2 linked regions of the Thermochromatium tepidum ATCC 43061 genome follow. The protein of the gene in region 1 binds, or shares a complex with, the protein of each later gene. Links are inferred from orthologs where the notes say so. Each region holds a gene or a part of one and is shown in the gene's direction. Other genes may lie near its edges. The genes, in order: mfd and uvrA.

The links.
Region 2: the proteins of mfd (region 1) and uvrA are in contact, whole or in part, in a crystal structure (PDB 4DFC), measured with the Escherichia coli proteins. The link is inferred for Thermochromatium tepidum ATCC 43061 from one-to-one orthologs.

What each region holds. Positions count from the first base shown.
Region 1 is NZ_CP039268.1:124,517-132,988, reverse strand. What follows is about bases 2,368-6,422. They hold mfd (transcription-repair coupling factor), read left to right. Parts: upstream 2,368-2,739; coding sequence 2,740-6,222; downstream 6,223-6,422. In the rest of the region: E6P07_RS00600 (IS607 family transposase), read left to right, coding at 471-1,100; E6P07_RS00595 (4'-phosphopantetheinyl transferase family protein), read left to right, coding at 1,357-2,088; E6P07_RS00585 (hypothetical protein), read left to right, coding at 6,610-6,924; fur (ferric iron uptake transcriptional regulator), read right to left, coding at 6,927-7,343; E6P07_RS00575 (outer membrane protein assembly factor BamE), read left to right, coding at 7,482-7,976; hemin uptake protein HemP, read left to right, coding at 8,117-8,305; E6P07_RS00565 (metal ABC transporter solute-binding protein, Zn/Mn family), read left to right, coding at 8,365-8,472. UniProt on the Escherichia coli protein: Couples transcription and DNA repair by recognizing RNA polymerase (RNAP) stalled at DNA lesions. Mediates ATP-dependent release of RNAP and its truncated transcript from the DNA, and recruitment of nucleotide excision repair machinery to the damaged site.
Region 2 is NZ_CP039268.1:499,703-507,501, forward strand. What follows is about bases 2,314-5,695. They hold uvrA (excinuclease ABC subunit UvrA), read left to right. Parts: upstream 2,314-2,675; coding sequence 2,676-5,495; downstream 5,496-5,695. Other genes in these bases: mazG (nucleoside triphosphate pyrophosphohydrolase), read left to right, coding at 2,314-2,669; E6P07_RS02350 (hypothetical protein), read right to left, coding at 5,537-5,695. In the rest of the region: E6P07_RS02325 (TrkH family potassium uptake protein), read left to right, coding at 1-161; E6P07_RS02330 (GIY-YIG nuclease family protein), read right to left, coding at 596-1,054; E6P07_RS02335 (DUF1810 domain-containing protein), read right to left, coding at 1,044-1,493; more of mazG, read left to right, coding at 1,866-2,313; more of E6P07_RS02350, read right to left, coding at 5,696-5,836; E6P07_RS02355 (hemerythrin domain-containing protein), read right to left, coding at 6,043-6,591; E6P07_RS02360 (serine/threonine protein kinase), read right to left, coding at 6,714-7,628; E6P07_RS02365 (YicC/YloC family endoribonuclease), read left to right, coding at 7,782-7,799. UniProt on the Escherichia coli protein: The UvrABC repair system catalyzes the recognition and processing of DNA lesions. UvrA is an ATPase and a DNA-binding protein. A damage recognition complex composed of 2 UvrA and 2 UvrB subunits scans DNA for abnormalities.

The sequences.
Region 1 (8,472 bases):
AGGTCTTCGAGCCGCTGCTTGGTGTCGGCGGTCTCGATCGCGGCCTTGAGCTCAGGCATCAGCTTACCCTGTTCCCGATGCCCTTGAGCACCGCCGCCCGGCGTTCGGCCAGCTCGCGCAGATAGCCGAGCCGCTCTTTGCGGTGACGCAACTGGGTGTCGTCGAGACCGCCGGTGGCTTCCTTGCGATAGCGCGCGATGAAGGGCACGGTGGAGCCCGCGTCGAGCAGCCGCACGGCCGCCTCGACCTGGGCCGGACGCGCGGCGAGTTCCTGACTGAGGGTCACGATGATCGGGTTCATGATGGATACATCAGAGTTGGCGAGGATTAGAGATGGACGGCTGGGCAAACGAGCCTCGGCGGCTTAAGGCGCCGCCCAGCCGGCTATCGACCGGCGAGAGGCGCGATTATAGAGCAGAACAGTTTTTTGACGTCTTTCTTGTTCTTGCGTATTGGTGTATCTTCAGATCATGTCTCGTAAGATGGTCAGTATCCACAAAGCCGCTGAGTTTCTCGGCGTCTCACCCCAGACGCTGCGGCGCTGGGAGCGCGAGGGGCGGCTTTTACCAACCGAACGTACACCAGGTGGGCGGCGACGTTATGACCTGGCGCAGCTTCGGCCAGAGCAGTTCCATGCGCCAGAGACGGCGCGTCGCACCATCGCCTATGCCCGTGTCTCTAGCCACGACCAGAAAGACGACCTGGAGCGGCAAAAGCAGGTGCTCGAACTCTATTGTGCCAGGCAAGGCTGGACGTTTGAGGTGATCGCCGATCTTGGCTCGGGCATGAACGACCACAAGAAGGGCCTGAAGCGCCTGCTGGATGTGATCATCGAAGGCCAGGTCGGTCGTCTGGTCATCACCCACAAGGACCGGCTGCTGCGCTTTGGCGCGGAACTCGTCTTTGCCATCTGTGAAGCGAAGAACGTCGAGGTGGTCATCCTCAACCAAGGCGAGGACACCACTTTTGAAGAGGATTTGGCCAAGGACGTGCTGGAGATCATCACCCTGTTCTCTGCCCGTCTGTACGGCGTGCGCAGCCGCAAGAACCAGAAGCTCATCGATGGCGTGAAGAAGGCTGTCGAAGAGGCGCAGGCGTGATCGTCACCCACAAGGCAGTTGGGTGTGGCGTTTAAGAACTTTGCTGGACGCGCCCGGTATCCGAACCTTCGCTTGCCCGCGCGCAGCGGGCAAGCGGGCAAGAAGGGCGTCCACGATTGCTTCATGCCCCCCTGCGCCGCAGGGTATGGATGCGATGCCTGTGGAGAGAAAGGCTTGGGCGGGGCTTCACCCAGGTGAGCCATGATCGGCCCCGACATGCTACAAACCGCCGATCGGTGTGAATCACTCAAGGACCATGCCCTCCTTCCCCCTCGTCCCCTGGCAGGCGACATCCGTTCAACCGGGCCCGGAACTCGCTGCGACACTCAAGCCTGGCGGCCTGCATCTATGGCGTATCGACACGGGTGAGGGTGGCGCGCCTCTGGACAGGTGTCGCGGGCTATTGAGCGAGGCACAGCGTGCACGTATCGATGCCCTGGGACAGGACGTCCAACGGGCACGCTATGCACGCGCCTGTGCCGGTCTCAACCGCATCCTCTCCGCCTACCTGGATCGGCAGCCCGAACAGATTCGGATCGAACGTGGCCCCACCGGCAAACCCTATCTGGATGGTGCAGACGGTTGGTTGTCCTTTAGTTTCAGTCACAGTGGCGATCTGGCCCTGGTGGCCCTGAGCTGCGGAACGAACGCCACCGTTGGTGTCGATTGCGAATGGATCCGCCCACGCGCCAATCTGGCGGCGATCGCCCGGCGTCTGTTCGACCCCGAGACTGTCGCAGAACTGGAGACAGTGCCCGAGTCAGGGCGACTGGAACGCTTTTATCTCGCCTGGACAGCCCTAGAGGCCGACGTCAAGTGCGATGGGCGTGGGCTCTTGCGCCCGCGTCCGCCCAGGGCCGTCGCCCCCCAGATCGCCCATTTCATCCCGGCGTGCGGTTATAGCGCCGCCGTCGCCCGTGCCCAGCTGCCACCCGTCGAGACCTGGCGGATGCTAGAGATCGAGTCGGTGATGGGCGCGAGCGCCTAGTGGGCGGGGTCGCCCCGTCACCCTCTCACACCAAGGGCATACCCCGATCGATCGGCAGCCCGAAGACACCACCGGTTTTACGTTCGCACCAGGTATTTGCAGACCTGTCCCTCCCGACGGTATTTATCGAGTCGCTAACGATCGGCGACTTGCGCTCGATGCCGCGCAACCGATCGCTCCAGGCGTGGATCCGCGTTTGCCTTTCCGTGCGCGAAAGGCCCCGAGGAGGACGTCTAACTCCCAGTGAGTGCGCCCTGCCGGGCGCACCAAAAAAAAAAAAGCGCGACGGGTTGTGTCGCGCTAGAAAAATTACCACCAAAGGAGGATGGAGGAGTGCACTGGAGCAATCGCTTCAGTACATGAAAATTTTCTTATTTAGCGAGGCACTTGTCAACCACTCAAGTCAAATTTATTGACCCGGATGTGCATCGCGCTCAAAGGCGCCCTTGCCACTCTTGCTCGTGCCGTAGAGCGGCTTGAGCCGCGATCTTGGCGATTGATGCGGGGGTGGGCACCGCGATCGCGCCTTACGGCGCTCCTTAAAAACCCGAATAATTAGGCCGCCCGAATCGGACGACTGCCGGCCTCTGTGCGAAAATCCAGCACGCTGCGTCCGTTTTTAGCGAATCACTTGAGGTCATGTGCCACACGATGTCGTCGTCCTCAACCCGCCCCTTGCACTCTCCGCTCGACCCACCGCTGCCGCGTCGCCCGGGTGAACGTCAGCTCTGGGGCCGGCTCTATGGTGCCGGCACCTCGCTGGCGATCGCCAGGGTCGCCGCACGCCACTCCGGATTGGTCCTGGTGGTGGTCGATAGCATCCAGGCCGCTGCGACCCGACGCGCTGAACTGGGCTTCTTCCTGGACGGAGGCGAGCCTCCGCTCCTCGACTTTCCCGATTGGGAGACCCTCGCCTACGACATCTTCTCGCCCTTGCCCGAGCTGGTCTCGGAGCGACTGCTTACCCTGTATCGTCTGCCGACCCTGGAGTCGGGTCTGTTGATCGTCCCGGTCGCCACCCTGATGCAGCGTCTGCCGCCGCGTGACTATGTCGATGGCCATTCGCTGGTACTGGCCGTCGGCCAGCGGTTTGATCGCGACACCATGCGCCGCCGCCTGGAGCAGGCAGGCTATACCTGTGTCTCGCAGGTTCTCGGACACGGCGAATATGCGGTGCGGGGCTCGCTCTTGGATGTCTTCCCCATGGGGAGTCGGGTGCCGTTGCGGATCGATCTGTTCGACGACGAGATCGAGGGGATCCGGGTGTTCGATCCCGAGACCCAGCGCTCCAAGGATACACTCGACCAGATCCGGCTGCTGCCGGCGCGCGAGTTTCCGTTCGACGAGGACGCCATCTCGGGTTTCCGCCGCCGCTATCGCGCCGCCATCGCCGGCGATCCGCAACGCAGCCTCATCTATCGCGAGGTCTCCCGAGGTCAGGCGCCAGGCGGGCTCGAATACTATCTGCCGCTCTTCTTCGAGCAGACGGCCACGCTCTTCGACTATCTGCCCGCAGACACCCTGGTCATCGAGGCGGTCGAGTGTCGTGATACGGCGCGTGCCTTTTTCGCGGAGATCGAGCAGCGTTATGCGCAGCGTCGCCATGACAGCGAACGCCCACCCTTGCCACCCGCCCAGCTCTATCTGACTCCCGAGGAACTGGCCGGGCGGCTCAATCGGCTCTCGGGCGTCATCCATCAGTCAGACCCCATCGACCAGAGGCGCAAGGGCTATGCCGAGGTCTATCACTTCTCGACCCAGCCCCTGCCGCCACTGACCATCCAGGCGCGCAGCGCGCACCCAGACCAGGCCCTGCGCGCCTTTCTCGCCAGCGCGCAGCGGCGCCTGCTCTTCGTCGCCGAAAGCAACGGACGGCGCGAACTGCTGGCCGAGCAGCTCAAGGGCTTCGGCATCCAGACCCGTCCGGTCGCGGGTTGGCACAAATTCCTTGCCGGCGAGGCTGATCTCGCCCTGACGGTCGCCCCCATCGAGCAGGGTCTGCTGCTCGAAGACGCCGGGCTCGCCGTCATCACCGAAAGCCAGCTCTATGGCGAGCGGGTGCGTCAAGAACGGCGCCGACGTGCCCGCGAGCGCGACAGCGACGCCATCATCCGCAACCTCACCGAGCTGAGCGAGGGTGCACCCGTGGTCCATGAGGAGCACGGCGTCGGACGCTATCTAGGTCTCCAGACGCTCACAGTCGGTGGAGTGACCACCGAGTTCCTGATGCTCGAATATGCCAATGGCGACCGGCTCTATGTGCCGGTCAGCTCACTGCACCTGATCTCGCGCTACACCGGGGCCTCGCCAGAAAACGCCCCCTTGCACAAACTCGGGGGTGATCAGTGGCAGCGGATCAAGCGGCGTGCCGCGCAGGAGGCGCACGACGTGGCCGCCGAGCTGCTCGATATCCAGGCGCGGCGTGCCGCACGTCAGGGTATCGCCTTCCCGACGGGCGGTGAGGACTATGCCGCCTTCGCCGCCGCCTTTCCGTTCGAGGAGACACCGGATCAGCAACGCGCCATCGAGTCGGTGCTGGCCGACATGGCCAGTCCCAGGCCGATGGATCGCGTGGTCTGCGGTGACGTGGGGTTTGGCAAGACCGAGGTCGCCATGCGCGCCGCCTTCATCGCGGTCCAGGGCGGGCGGCAGGTCGTGGTCCTGGTGCCGACCACCCTGCTTGCGCACCAGCATTTCGAGAACTTCTCCGACCGTTTCGCCGATTGGGCGGTACGTATCGAGAGTCTGTCGCGCTTCCGCACCGCCAGGGAACAGAAGGCGGTGCTCAATGGGCTCGCCGATGGCAGCATCGACATCGTGATCGGGACCCACAAGCTGCTTCAGCCACAGATCCGATTCAAGCGACTCGGTCTGGTCATCATCGACGAGGAACATCGCTTCGGGGTGCGTCACAAAGAACGGCTGAAGGCGCTGCGCACTGAGGTCGATGTCTTGACGTTGACTGCCACCCCCATCCCGCGCACCCTCAACCTGGCCCTGTCCGGTCTGCGCGATCTTTCGATCATCGCCACCCCACCAGTGGAGCGCCATCCGATCAAGACCTGCGTTACCCCCTGGGACGACGCACTGATCCGAGAGGCGGTGTTGCGCGAGCTCAAGCGCGGCGGCCAGGTCTATTTCCTGCACAACGAAGTCGAGACCATCGAGAACCTGGCCCAGAGGCTCGCCACCCTGATCCCGGAGGCACGGCTAGCGGTCGCCCATGGTCAGCTGCCCGAGCGCGCGCTCGAACGCATCATGCGCGACTTCTACCACCAACGTTTCAACCTGCTGGTCTGTACCACCATCATCGAGAGCGGGATCGACATCCCCTCGGCCAACACCATCCTCATCAACCGCGCCGACAAACTGGGTCTGGCCCAGCTCCATCAATTGCGCGGTCGGGTCGGGCGCTCACACCATCGCGCCTATGCCTATCTCCTCACCCCCCCGACCCAGGCCATGACGGCGGATGCCAAGAAACGGCTGGAGGCGATCGAAGCGATGGAGGATCTGGGTGCCGGATTCACGCTCGCCACCCATGACCTGGAGATCCGCGGTGCGGGCGAGTTGCTGGGCGAGGAACAATCAGGCCAGATTACCGAGGTCGGTTTCACGCTCTATATGGAGTTTTTAGAGCGCGCGGTCGCGGCGCTGAAGTCAGGGCGCGTCCCTGAGCTCGATCGACCGCTCGATCACGGTCCCGAGATCGATCTCGGAATCCCGGCGCTCCTGCCGAGTGACTATCTACCCGATGTCCAGGCACGGTTGGTGTTTTACAAACGCATCGCCAGCGCACGCGATCGCGAGGAATTGCACGAATTGCAGGTCGAGATGATCGACCGCTTCGGAGACCTGCCCGAGCCGGCGAGGAATCTGCTCGAGATCACCGCACTCAAGCTCCTGATCCAACCCTGGGGCATCCGCAAGATCGAGGCCGGCCCGGCAGGCGGGCGCCTACTCTTCACCGAATCGCCCAAGATCGACCCGGCCCGACTCATCGCCCTGATCCAAAGCCGGCCCAAAGAATACAAGCTGGAAGGCGGCAACAAGCTGAAATTCTTTTGCGACATGGCCGAACCCGGAGTCCGGATCCACGAGGTTCGGCGCATCCTAAAACCTCTGCTGGACTGAATCGATATGGCTAGGCGTGGCACGGCTACGTGCCGCGCGCAGGGGTCAGCATTCCAAAGGCCGTCCAATCGATATCAAGCCGGCTTGACATAACAGGTACGGTGTGAAACCGAGACGCAACAATCAGAGGGTGACGAATCTCCGACACGCCACTGATTCGAGCAACGTGGATCCGACGCTGCTGTTGCGGAAAAACCCGCTATCTAAAACGCGCCGCGGTGATCAAGACAAGACCATCCATCCAGATTTCGTGAACTAGGCAACGTTTCACAGAGGGTTCTCGGCCTATGCTTACCGCGCTGCATGCCGATAAAGACGGCACAGCCCTGACAGGGGTGTTTCAGAGTCGAACGGAACGTATTTCCAAATCAGCGAGGACCCCTCAAGATGACCACTGAGAACAGACGCCTGCTCATCGCGATCGATGCCGAGATCCGCGAGATCAACCGCCAGACCATCAACCCCTTGTTCAAGGAACTCAAACTCGCTGATCTGACCCCGGTGATCGAGATGGTGGCCAAGGCGCGCGCCAACTACCTGAGGACACTCTACGACATCGCCCACCAGGCCCCAGACGGCCAGCCGAGTGAGTCCGACATCAAACGGCTCACCGGCCTGCGCCTCGTCTACGAAGAACTGGTCAAAGGCTCCCAGGCGTTGGAGACCGCCATCGAGCGCGAATACCTGGACGTCAGCCGTTAGACTCAGCGCTTGCCTTGACACTCCGGACAGATACCGTAGACCACGAGTGAGTGGTCTTTGATCTTGAAGTGATGCTCGGCGGCGATCCGTTTTTGGCGTGACTCGATCGTGGGGTCGAGGAACTCGACGATCGCGCCGCACTTGATGCAGACCAGATGATCGTGGTGCTCGCCGCTGTTGAGCTCGAAGACCGACTGACCACCCTCGAAGTGACGGCGACAGACGAGACCGGCGTCCTCGAACTGGGTCAGCACGCGATAGACGGTGGCTAGACCAATATCCTCATCCTGACTCAGGAGCTCCTTGTAGACATCCTCAGCGCTCAGATGGCGCTTGTCGCTGCGCTCGAGAATGCCCAGGATCTTGACGCGCGGCGCCGTCACCTTGAGTCCGGCCTGTTTGATCTGCTCGTTTTTCAATTCGATTCTCCAGCTCGCGGACCAATACGACCGACCTAGACGATCACGCTCGGCCACTTGGATCAGCGCCCCCTGTGATCCAGAAAGGGCGCTACGGTATGATGCGCTGATTTAGCGCAAAGTCGTGATCAGGACAAGATGCGAAAGATTTTCAGTTTTCCAATACTGGGTTCCATGATGGTCTCGATCGCCGTCACGGGATGCGCACGTGACACCAAGCCGGACGAGACGCGGACCTCGTTGCTGGAGAATCTGCCCTTCGTTTACAAGATGACGGTCCAGCAGGGCAACATCCTGACCGAGGAGATGGTCGATGCACTCGAGCTCGGCATGACCAAGCGTCAGGTTAGCTTGGTGCTGGGCACGCCGCCGCTGGTCAGTTTCTTCCATAACAATCGCTGGGACTACACCTATACCCTCAAGCATGGCCATCAGCCGATGGAACAGCGCCATCTGACCCTCTATTTCGAGGGCGATCAACTGGTGCGTATCGAGGGCGATCTGCGGCCCGACCCGACCCGCGCCGCCGCGCGCAAACCCGAGCAGATCCTGATCGAGGTGCCCGACTATGAGGCACGCGAAGGTATCGTCCGCAAGGGTCTGAGAACCCTTGGGCTGGAACCCAAGGACTGAAATCTGCGCGTTGTCATGGCTGGCTGCCAGTTGACAGGCTCGAACTCAGCTCTTAATCTTTAACGAGAATGATTGTTATTTGATAGCCATCTGGCCGTCCCTGAGTTCGATCACCGCCAACCTTAGTTGAGAGTTTGACGATGCCTAGGACCACATCCACCGCCAATCGCCGTCCTGAACACCTCGACAAGAGCGCCCTGTCTCCAATGCCGCGCACGATCGACGTCCGATCATTGCTCGGCAATGATCCGTTCGTGATGATCGAGCACGGTGATTGTCGTTACGTCCTGCGGATGACGCGCAACAACAAGCTCATCCTGACCAAATAGTAGGCGCTCGTGTCCGCCGCGAATCCCAACTTGAACTGCTCTCTGAGTAAATGATGCGGATGCACCTTCTATCGTTCATCGTTCTGGCCTGCCTACCCACCATCCTGCTGGGTGCAGACCGGATCCAGGTCTTTGTCACCGTGCCGCCACAGCAGACCTTCGTCGAA
Region 2 (7,799 bases), 380 kb from region 1 along the record:
CCACGGTCAACCTCTGTGGGCCCGGGCTCGGCGAGGTCGCCGTCACCTTCGCCACGGTTGATCCGGTGGTCAAGTGGCTGGGCATCTTCGGGATGCTGGCGGGGCGGTTGGAGATCTTCACCCTGCTGATCCTCTTCATTCCGGCCTTCTGGCGGCATTGAGTTTGGAGCACTCGGTCGATAGATGAGATGACTGTTCTGTCATTGCCGCGCTCACATCGGCGAGTGCCTTCAGCCAGGGCGGCACGGTGTGATCATGATCGTTGCCGGCCCGTACCGCGCACGCGACGTTCAGACCCCAATCCTTACGAACGCTCGCCAGCCGATCGCGCGCAATGGCCGGGGACTGGTTGTCGCCGTCGATGGAGGGGGCAACAGAACGGGGCGGCTGAAGCGGGACAGTGAGCAGGACGGGCGGGCGCGCTCTTCAAGACCGCTCGACGCGCCTGTCTGCCGGCACAGACGCCTCGGACACGACAGGTGCGGATGATGCGCACCCATCCGTGGGCGATCCCTCGTCTTCGAGGCTGGGTTTAGGCTCGGTCTCGGCGTCGAGCACTTCGAGCGGTCACAGGGCGATTTCCATCGATGTCTCCTCATCCTTGAGATTCCTCAAATCGATCCCGCGCTGCCCGCCACACCAGCGGAACGCCCAACAGCACACTGAGCGTCGTCGTCTCCGGTCTCTGCTCCAGCCGGATCAGATGCGCCGGACAGTCGCAGTCGCTCGCCCCAAAGCGGGCCAGTGGCCATGAGGCACCCGGCAAGGTCCCGAGCAAGCGCGCCCAGACATGCTCGCGCCGCTTTAGTCCGCGTGCGACCCAACAACCCGGAACACGACAGTGCGGACGCAGAGAATCCAGATGCCAGTGCGGCCGTGCGGTCACTCGCCCATGGTGACGACAGCGCGCCGCCAGTCCGCCCGGACCCAGCGCACTGCCGACATAGAGCAGCTCCCCGCCGGTGAGCATCAGGGTGCCAAGCCGCCCGATGCGCACCGGCCCCGAGTGCTCGGGGATCAGCCGGACCAGATAGGTGCCACGGTCATCGCTCATCATGCCGGGATCCAGCTGACAGGCGTTCCAGCGTCAACCGATCAGGTTGCCCGCCACAATACCGCTCCAGCAGCCGATGGAACACCGACCCCGGCGGCGAAACTTGGGCAAAGAGCGTGGCACTGGAGCACAGCTTCAGGTCGTCCGGCGATCCTAGAATCTCCCGTGCTGATCGCCCCTCGATGGCCAACAGCGCCTCGGCACAGTCGCGCAACCGCGCCCCAAGGATTGGATGGTTCAGATAGGCCCGCGCCTCGTCCAGGTCGCGGAGGGCATAACGGCACGCCATCGTGCTTGATCCGAGCCCAGCGATCTGCGGGAAGACAAACCACATCCAGTGCGAGCGTTTGCGACCGGCGCGCAGTTCAGCCAGCGCTTGGGCGTAGATGTCACCTTGGGCCTCGACGAAGCGGTTCAGGTCAGGGGCGGTGTTGCTCATCCGGCTGTCTCCTACTCCAGCCTGCCCGCCTGCACACGGCACGCGGGCAGGCGACGGCAGCGTTCCCAGTCCTCATCAAAGCTCTCACCAGCAGGGTGTGCCGCTCTGCCAAGTGGCTAACCCAGACCATCAAGCGTTATGTCAGGTCTATGACCAACACCTTCCGCCAAAGGCCCTCGGCCATATCGCACCGATTCAGGCGCTCAAGGGCCGGCACAACAAACGCCTCCAAAGGCTTCAAAAGGCGTGTCTATAATTTCCGGGGACTTGAGGGGGTTGGGAGAGTCGGCCCATCGCGCCAAGCTTAGCGGAGTTCGTTACGCTGTGATACCGTCTCCCAACCGTCAAGCCTTTGCATCACCACGGGCTTCCATGACCGACACCCCGCCGATCGATCGACTCATCGCCATCATGGCGCGTCTGCGCGATCCTGAGAACGGCTGCCCCTGGGATCTGGAGCAGACCTTTCGCACCATCCTGCCCTATACCCTTGAGGAGGCCTATGAGGTCGCCGAGGCAGTCGAGCGCGAGGATATGACCGCCTTGCGCGATGAACTCGGCGATCTGTTGCTCCAGGTGGTCTTCCATGCACGCCTGGCCGAGGAGGGTGGGCATTTTGCCTTCGCCGATGTGGTCGAGTCGGTCTGCGCCAAGCTGATCCGGCGCCACCCCCATGTCTTTGGTACGCTCGAGCTGGCAGACGCGGCGACCGTCCTGGACCATTGGGAACGACTCAAGGCCGCCGAACGCGCCCAGACCCGGGTCGATGAACCCGGGGCACTGGCCGGTGTCGCGCGCACCCTGCCGGCCCTGGTGCGCGCCGAGAAGCTCCAGCGCCGTGCGGCACGGGTTGGGTTCGATTGGGATGAGCCCCTGGCCGTCTTGGCCAAGGTCGAGGAAGAACTCGCCGAGTGTCGCGCGACCCTGACCGATCAGGCCACCCCGAGCGAGCGCATCCACGAGATCGGTGACCTGCTGTTTGCCTGCGTCAATCTGGCCCGCCATCTAGGCGTGGAGGCCGAACAGGCCTTGCGCGCCGCCAACCGGCGCTTCGAGCAGCGCTTCGCCCAGGTCGAGCGTGGACTGCGCGAACAGGGCCTCGAACCGAGCCCGGAGACCCGCGACGAGATGGAGCGTCAGTGGACGCTCGCCAAGGCCACCGAGCGTCGCGGCTGAGCACCCATGCACCTGATCCGCTTGCGCGGCGCGCGCACCCACAACCTCAAGAACATCGATCTGGACCTGCCGCGCGAGCGCCTGATCGTACTGACTGGGCTGTCTGGCTCGGGTAAGTCCTCGCTCGCCTTCGATACCCTCTATGCCGAGGGACAGCGGCGCTATGTCGAGTCGCTCTCGGCCTATGCGCGTCAGTTTTTATCCATGATGGAGAAGCCCGACATCGACCACATCGAGGGTCTGTCCCCGGCGATCGCCATCGAACAGAAGACCAGCTCGCACAATCCGCGCTCCACCGTCGGCACCATCACCGAGATCCACGACTATCTGCGCCTGCTGTTCGCACGTGTCGGCCAACCCCACTGCCCGACCCACGGTGAGCCGCTCGACGCCCAGACCATCAGCCAGATGGTCGACCGGGTGTTGGCACTGCCCGAGGGCGAGAAGCTGATGCTGCTGGCGCCCGTGGTGGCCGCGCGCAAGGGCGAGTATCAGCGCCTGCTCGGTGAGCTCTGCGCCCAGGGCTTTGGGCGCGTCCGCATCGATGGACAGGTCTATGAGCTGGAGTCGCCGCCCGAGTTGGACCCGAGGCAGAAACACGACATCGCGATCGTCGTCGATCGTTTCCGGGTACGCCCGGATCTGGCGTTGCGTCTGGCCGAGTCGTTCGAGACTGCGCTCAACCTTTCCGGTGGCATTGCCCAGGTCGGCTGGATCGACGAACCCGAACGCCCCGAGCTGACGTTCTCATCGAAGTTCGCCTGTCCGGTCTGCGGCTATAGCCTGCCGGAGCTTGAGCCGCGTCTGTTCTCGTTCAACAACCCAGCCGGGGCCTGTCCGACCTGCGATGGATTGGGGGTAGAACTCTTCTTCGATCCCGCCAAGGTGGTGATGCATCCGGAACTGAGTCTGGCCGGCGGTGCGGTACGCGGTTGGGATCGGCGCAACGCCTATTATTTCCAGCTGATCCGCGCGCTTGGCGCGCACTATGGCTTCGATGTCGAGACCCCCTGGGTCGAGCTGCCCGAACCGGTGCGCGCGGTGATCCTCTATGGCAGTGGCCAGGAGAGGGTCCAGCTCCCACACCCCAAGGGCAACACCAGACCACAGGTGTTCGAGGGCATCCTGCGCAACATGGAACGGCGCTATCGCGAGACCGATTCCAATACGGTGCGCGAGGAACTGGCGCGCTATCTCTCGCAGCGACCCTGCCCGGACTGCGGGGGCACCCGCCTGAACGAGGCGGCGCGTCATGTCTTCATCGCCGGATACAACCTGCCGGCGATCGCGCGGATGCCGGTCGGCGAGTCGCTGCGTCTGTTCGAGACCCTGGATCTGCCGGGGCAGCGCGGCGCGATCGGCGCCCCGGTCATCACCGAGATCGCTACCCGATTGCGCTTCTTGGTCGATGTCGGGCTCGATTATCTGACGCTCGAACGCCGCGCCGAGACGCTCTCGGGCGGCGAGGCCCAACGGATCCGGCTCGCGAGTCAGATCGGGGCCGGGTTGGTTGGTGTCATGTATATCCTGGATGAGCCCTCGATTGGACTCCACCAGCGCGACAACGCCCGACTCCTCAAGACCCTGACCCATCTACGCGACCTGGGCAACACCGTGATCGTCGTCGAGCACGACGAAGAGGCGATCCGCACCGCCGACTGGGTGGTGGATCTCGGGCCAGGCGCGGGCGCACATGGCGGTCAGGTCGTCGCCCAGGGCACGGCGGATGAGATCGCGGCCAACCCAGACTCCTTGACCGGGCGCTATCTGTCCGGCGCACTGCGGATCGAGATCCCCGCCCGGCGCACGCCCAACGACCCCGCACGCCAGTTGCGGATCCTCGGGGCCTGCGGCCACAACCTGCGCGGGATCGATGTCGCGATCCCTGTCGGTACCCTGTGCTGTATCACCGGCGTCTCGGGGTCAGGCAAATCGACCCTGATCAACGACACCCTGTTTCCGGTGGTCGCGCGTCATTTCAACGGGGCCAGTCTTAACTCTGCACCGCATAGGGCCATCGAGGGGTTGGAGCACTTCGACAAGGTGGTCGACATCGACCAGAGCCCCATTGGTCGCACGCCGCGCTCCAATCCGGCGACCTATACGGGTCTGTTCAATCTGGTGCGCGAGCTGTTCGCCGCCGTCCCCGAGGCGCGTTCGCGCGGCTATGACGCCGGGCGCTTCAGTTTCAATGTCAAGGGCGGGCGGTGTGAGGCCTGCAAGGGGGATGGCGTGATCCGGGTCGAGATGCACTTCCTGCCCGATGTGCATGTGCAGTGCGAGGTCTGTCGCGGGCGGCGCTATAACCGCGAGACCCTGGAGATCCGCTACAAGGGCAAGTCCATCGACGAGGTGCTGAACCTGACCGTCGAGGAGGCGCTCGACTTCTTCGCCCCGGTGCCAGCGATCGCCCGCAAGCTCCAGACGCTGATGGACGTGGGTCTGTCTTATGTCCAGCTCGGCCAGAGCGCGACCACCCTCTCGGGCGGCGAGGCCCAGCGCGTCAAGCTCAGCCGCGAGCTCTCCAGGCGCGACACCGGGCGCACGCTCTATATCCTCGACGAGCCGACCACAGGGCTGCATTTCCACGACATCCGGCATCTGCTCACGGTGCTGCATCGGCTACGCGATCAGGGCAACACCGTGGTGGTGATCGAACACAATCTCGATGTCATCAAGACCGCCGACTGGATCATCGACCTAGGGCCTGAGGGGGGGGAGAGGGGCGGACAGGTGGTCGCCGTCGGTACGCCCGAGACCCTCGCCGCCGTGGAGCAGTCTTATACCGGGCGTTTTCTGCGCCCCCTGTTGGAGCGCGGCTGGTAGTCGCTCAGCGACCGGGTGACTCGGCGGCAGACTCCATCGCCTCAAGCCCCAAGGGCGTTGGTCACCTGCCGTGCGCTCATCTGACTGGCCTGCGCCTGAAAAGCGAGCTGGGGATTGAGCACCATCGTCTCCCGAGTCGTCCGCGCCAGGGCGATCGCCTGCTCGGAATCCAGGCCGTTGTACGACCTGGAATCGAGGGTCTCGGTCGTAGGCGCGCCGGTTTGCTGTAGACGGTAGGCGTCCGAAGAAATCGAGAGGGTGTCGCTGGATGGACCCTGGGTCGGAGACGTCGAGCTGGGGCCGCGATCCAGCGTCGATGGGGTTACACCAGGGCTGGTCAAGGGGCTGTCGGACCCGGAGTCAACCCGCGGCGACGGATAGGACCTGGTTGCGCCGATCGACGGCATGTTGCTAGACAAACCAATTTCGTTCATAAAAAACCTCCAGGCTTGGCGAATACGGTGTATCTACTCGTACCTCTGCAAACAGTAGAGCCGCTGGATCAAGCGAGGGGTCTGGGTCGCGGTTTGAGATCCAGCGGACAGGGTCAGTGTCGCACTTGCTCGATAAGTTGACGATAGAGCACCCTGAAGTGCCGCGGATCAGGCGCCCCGAACACCGGATCCAGGGTTGGAGCGGCCAACTCGATCTCGATCCAGTCGGCCTCGGTCAGGTATTTGAGCGCCAATGGCAGGGCCTCGCGCTCCTCTTGGATCAGATGACCACGCTGATTGCCGATCAGGGCACGACCGGCGGCCTCCACGTCCTCGCGCAGCAGCACCTCCTCGCTGAGGATCATCCGCAGCGACTGGCGGAAGTCCTTGGTCAGGCGGCTTAGACCCGGGTGCTGACGCATGGGGATACCGAAGACCTCAGACGGTTCGACGCCCTTGTCGATCAGACGCCGGAAGATCAGATCCTCGGTCGGGTGGTGGACGATGTCGGCATAGCAGTCCATGTATTCGATGAGCGCATCGATCAGCGCGTAGTCCGGCTCGTCGCCCTCGTGAAAACGGTCGAGCAAGGACTCAAGCAGGTCGAGTACCCGCCGCAGTCGTGCATGATCCTGACCGAGTCGCGTCATGATGGCGTGCATGGCTTAACCCTCTTGAATAGAGTCGTTTGTGCATCCTACCCTCCTTCGATGTCGTCCGGTTCGGTATCGTCCAGCCCCGCCGGCAGAAATATTCGGTGCGGATGCACTGACCTGGGTTCCGCTCAGCCGGTGTCGCCCTTGCGTATCCGCTCCAAGCGCGGGTCGTCGATGTGCGGCAGGAGGGCGAACAATAGCTCCTCGGCATCCTGGGGGCGCTTCTCCGGATCCATCGACATCGCCCAGTCCACCGCCTTGAGCAGGAACTCGGGATAGCGATCCTTAAGGGCCTCGACGGCCGGCACGACCCTGTCTTCCTTCTGGCGCTCCGGTGCCGGCTGGGGCGTGCGACCGTCCATGCAGGTGCGGATGCTGGCCCCGACCGCATAGACATCGGTCCAGGGACCGACCTGACCGCCGCGAAAATATTGCTCGACCGGAGAATAGCCAGCGGTGATGACCTGCCCGCCACGCGAGCGCCCGCGATTAAACGGATGGACCGCGCCGAGATCCAGCAGCAGGGGCATGTTGCCGTGACGCAGATGGATGTTGCCGGGCTTGACATCGAGATGGACCATGGAACGCCGATGCAAGAGCGCCAGTGCATCTAGGATCGGGATGAAGACCTCTAGGATAAAAGAGGTGCTCAGCCCGCCCTTGCGCTCGCGCAGATAGGCCCCGAGATTGCGCCCACGCTCGTTGGGCATCACCATGTAGCCGGTATCGTTGGCCAGGAAGAAGGCGAGCACCCGAACGATGTTGGGATGTTTCAGCGACGCCAGTGCCTTGACCTCCTGGAAGAACAGCTTGCGTCCGTGATGGAGGCTCTCGGCATATTCGATGCTTGCCGGCACCACGCGCCGGTCGCGATCGCGGCGCGCGAGCTTCTTGGGCATGTACTCCTTGATGACGACCTCTTCGCCGCTGTCGTCGTCGGTCGCGAGATAGATGAGGCTAAAGCCGCCCTCGGCGATCGGCTTGACGATGTGGTAGCTACCCACCTGGGTGCCTGGTGGGAGTGTCTCTCGTGCGGCTGCCATGATCGGGCAGTGGATCTCCAGGCGGACGTTGACGGGAGTGACTGGATGCGGCCTTCCTCGGTTATGATAAACGCTGTTCGGCTGGCTCGGCAGGGATCGAGCCCTGTTCGTCCGCCCACGTGAGACCGCCCCCTCAAGAGACGTCCTTAGCCAATGATCAAGAGTATGACG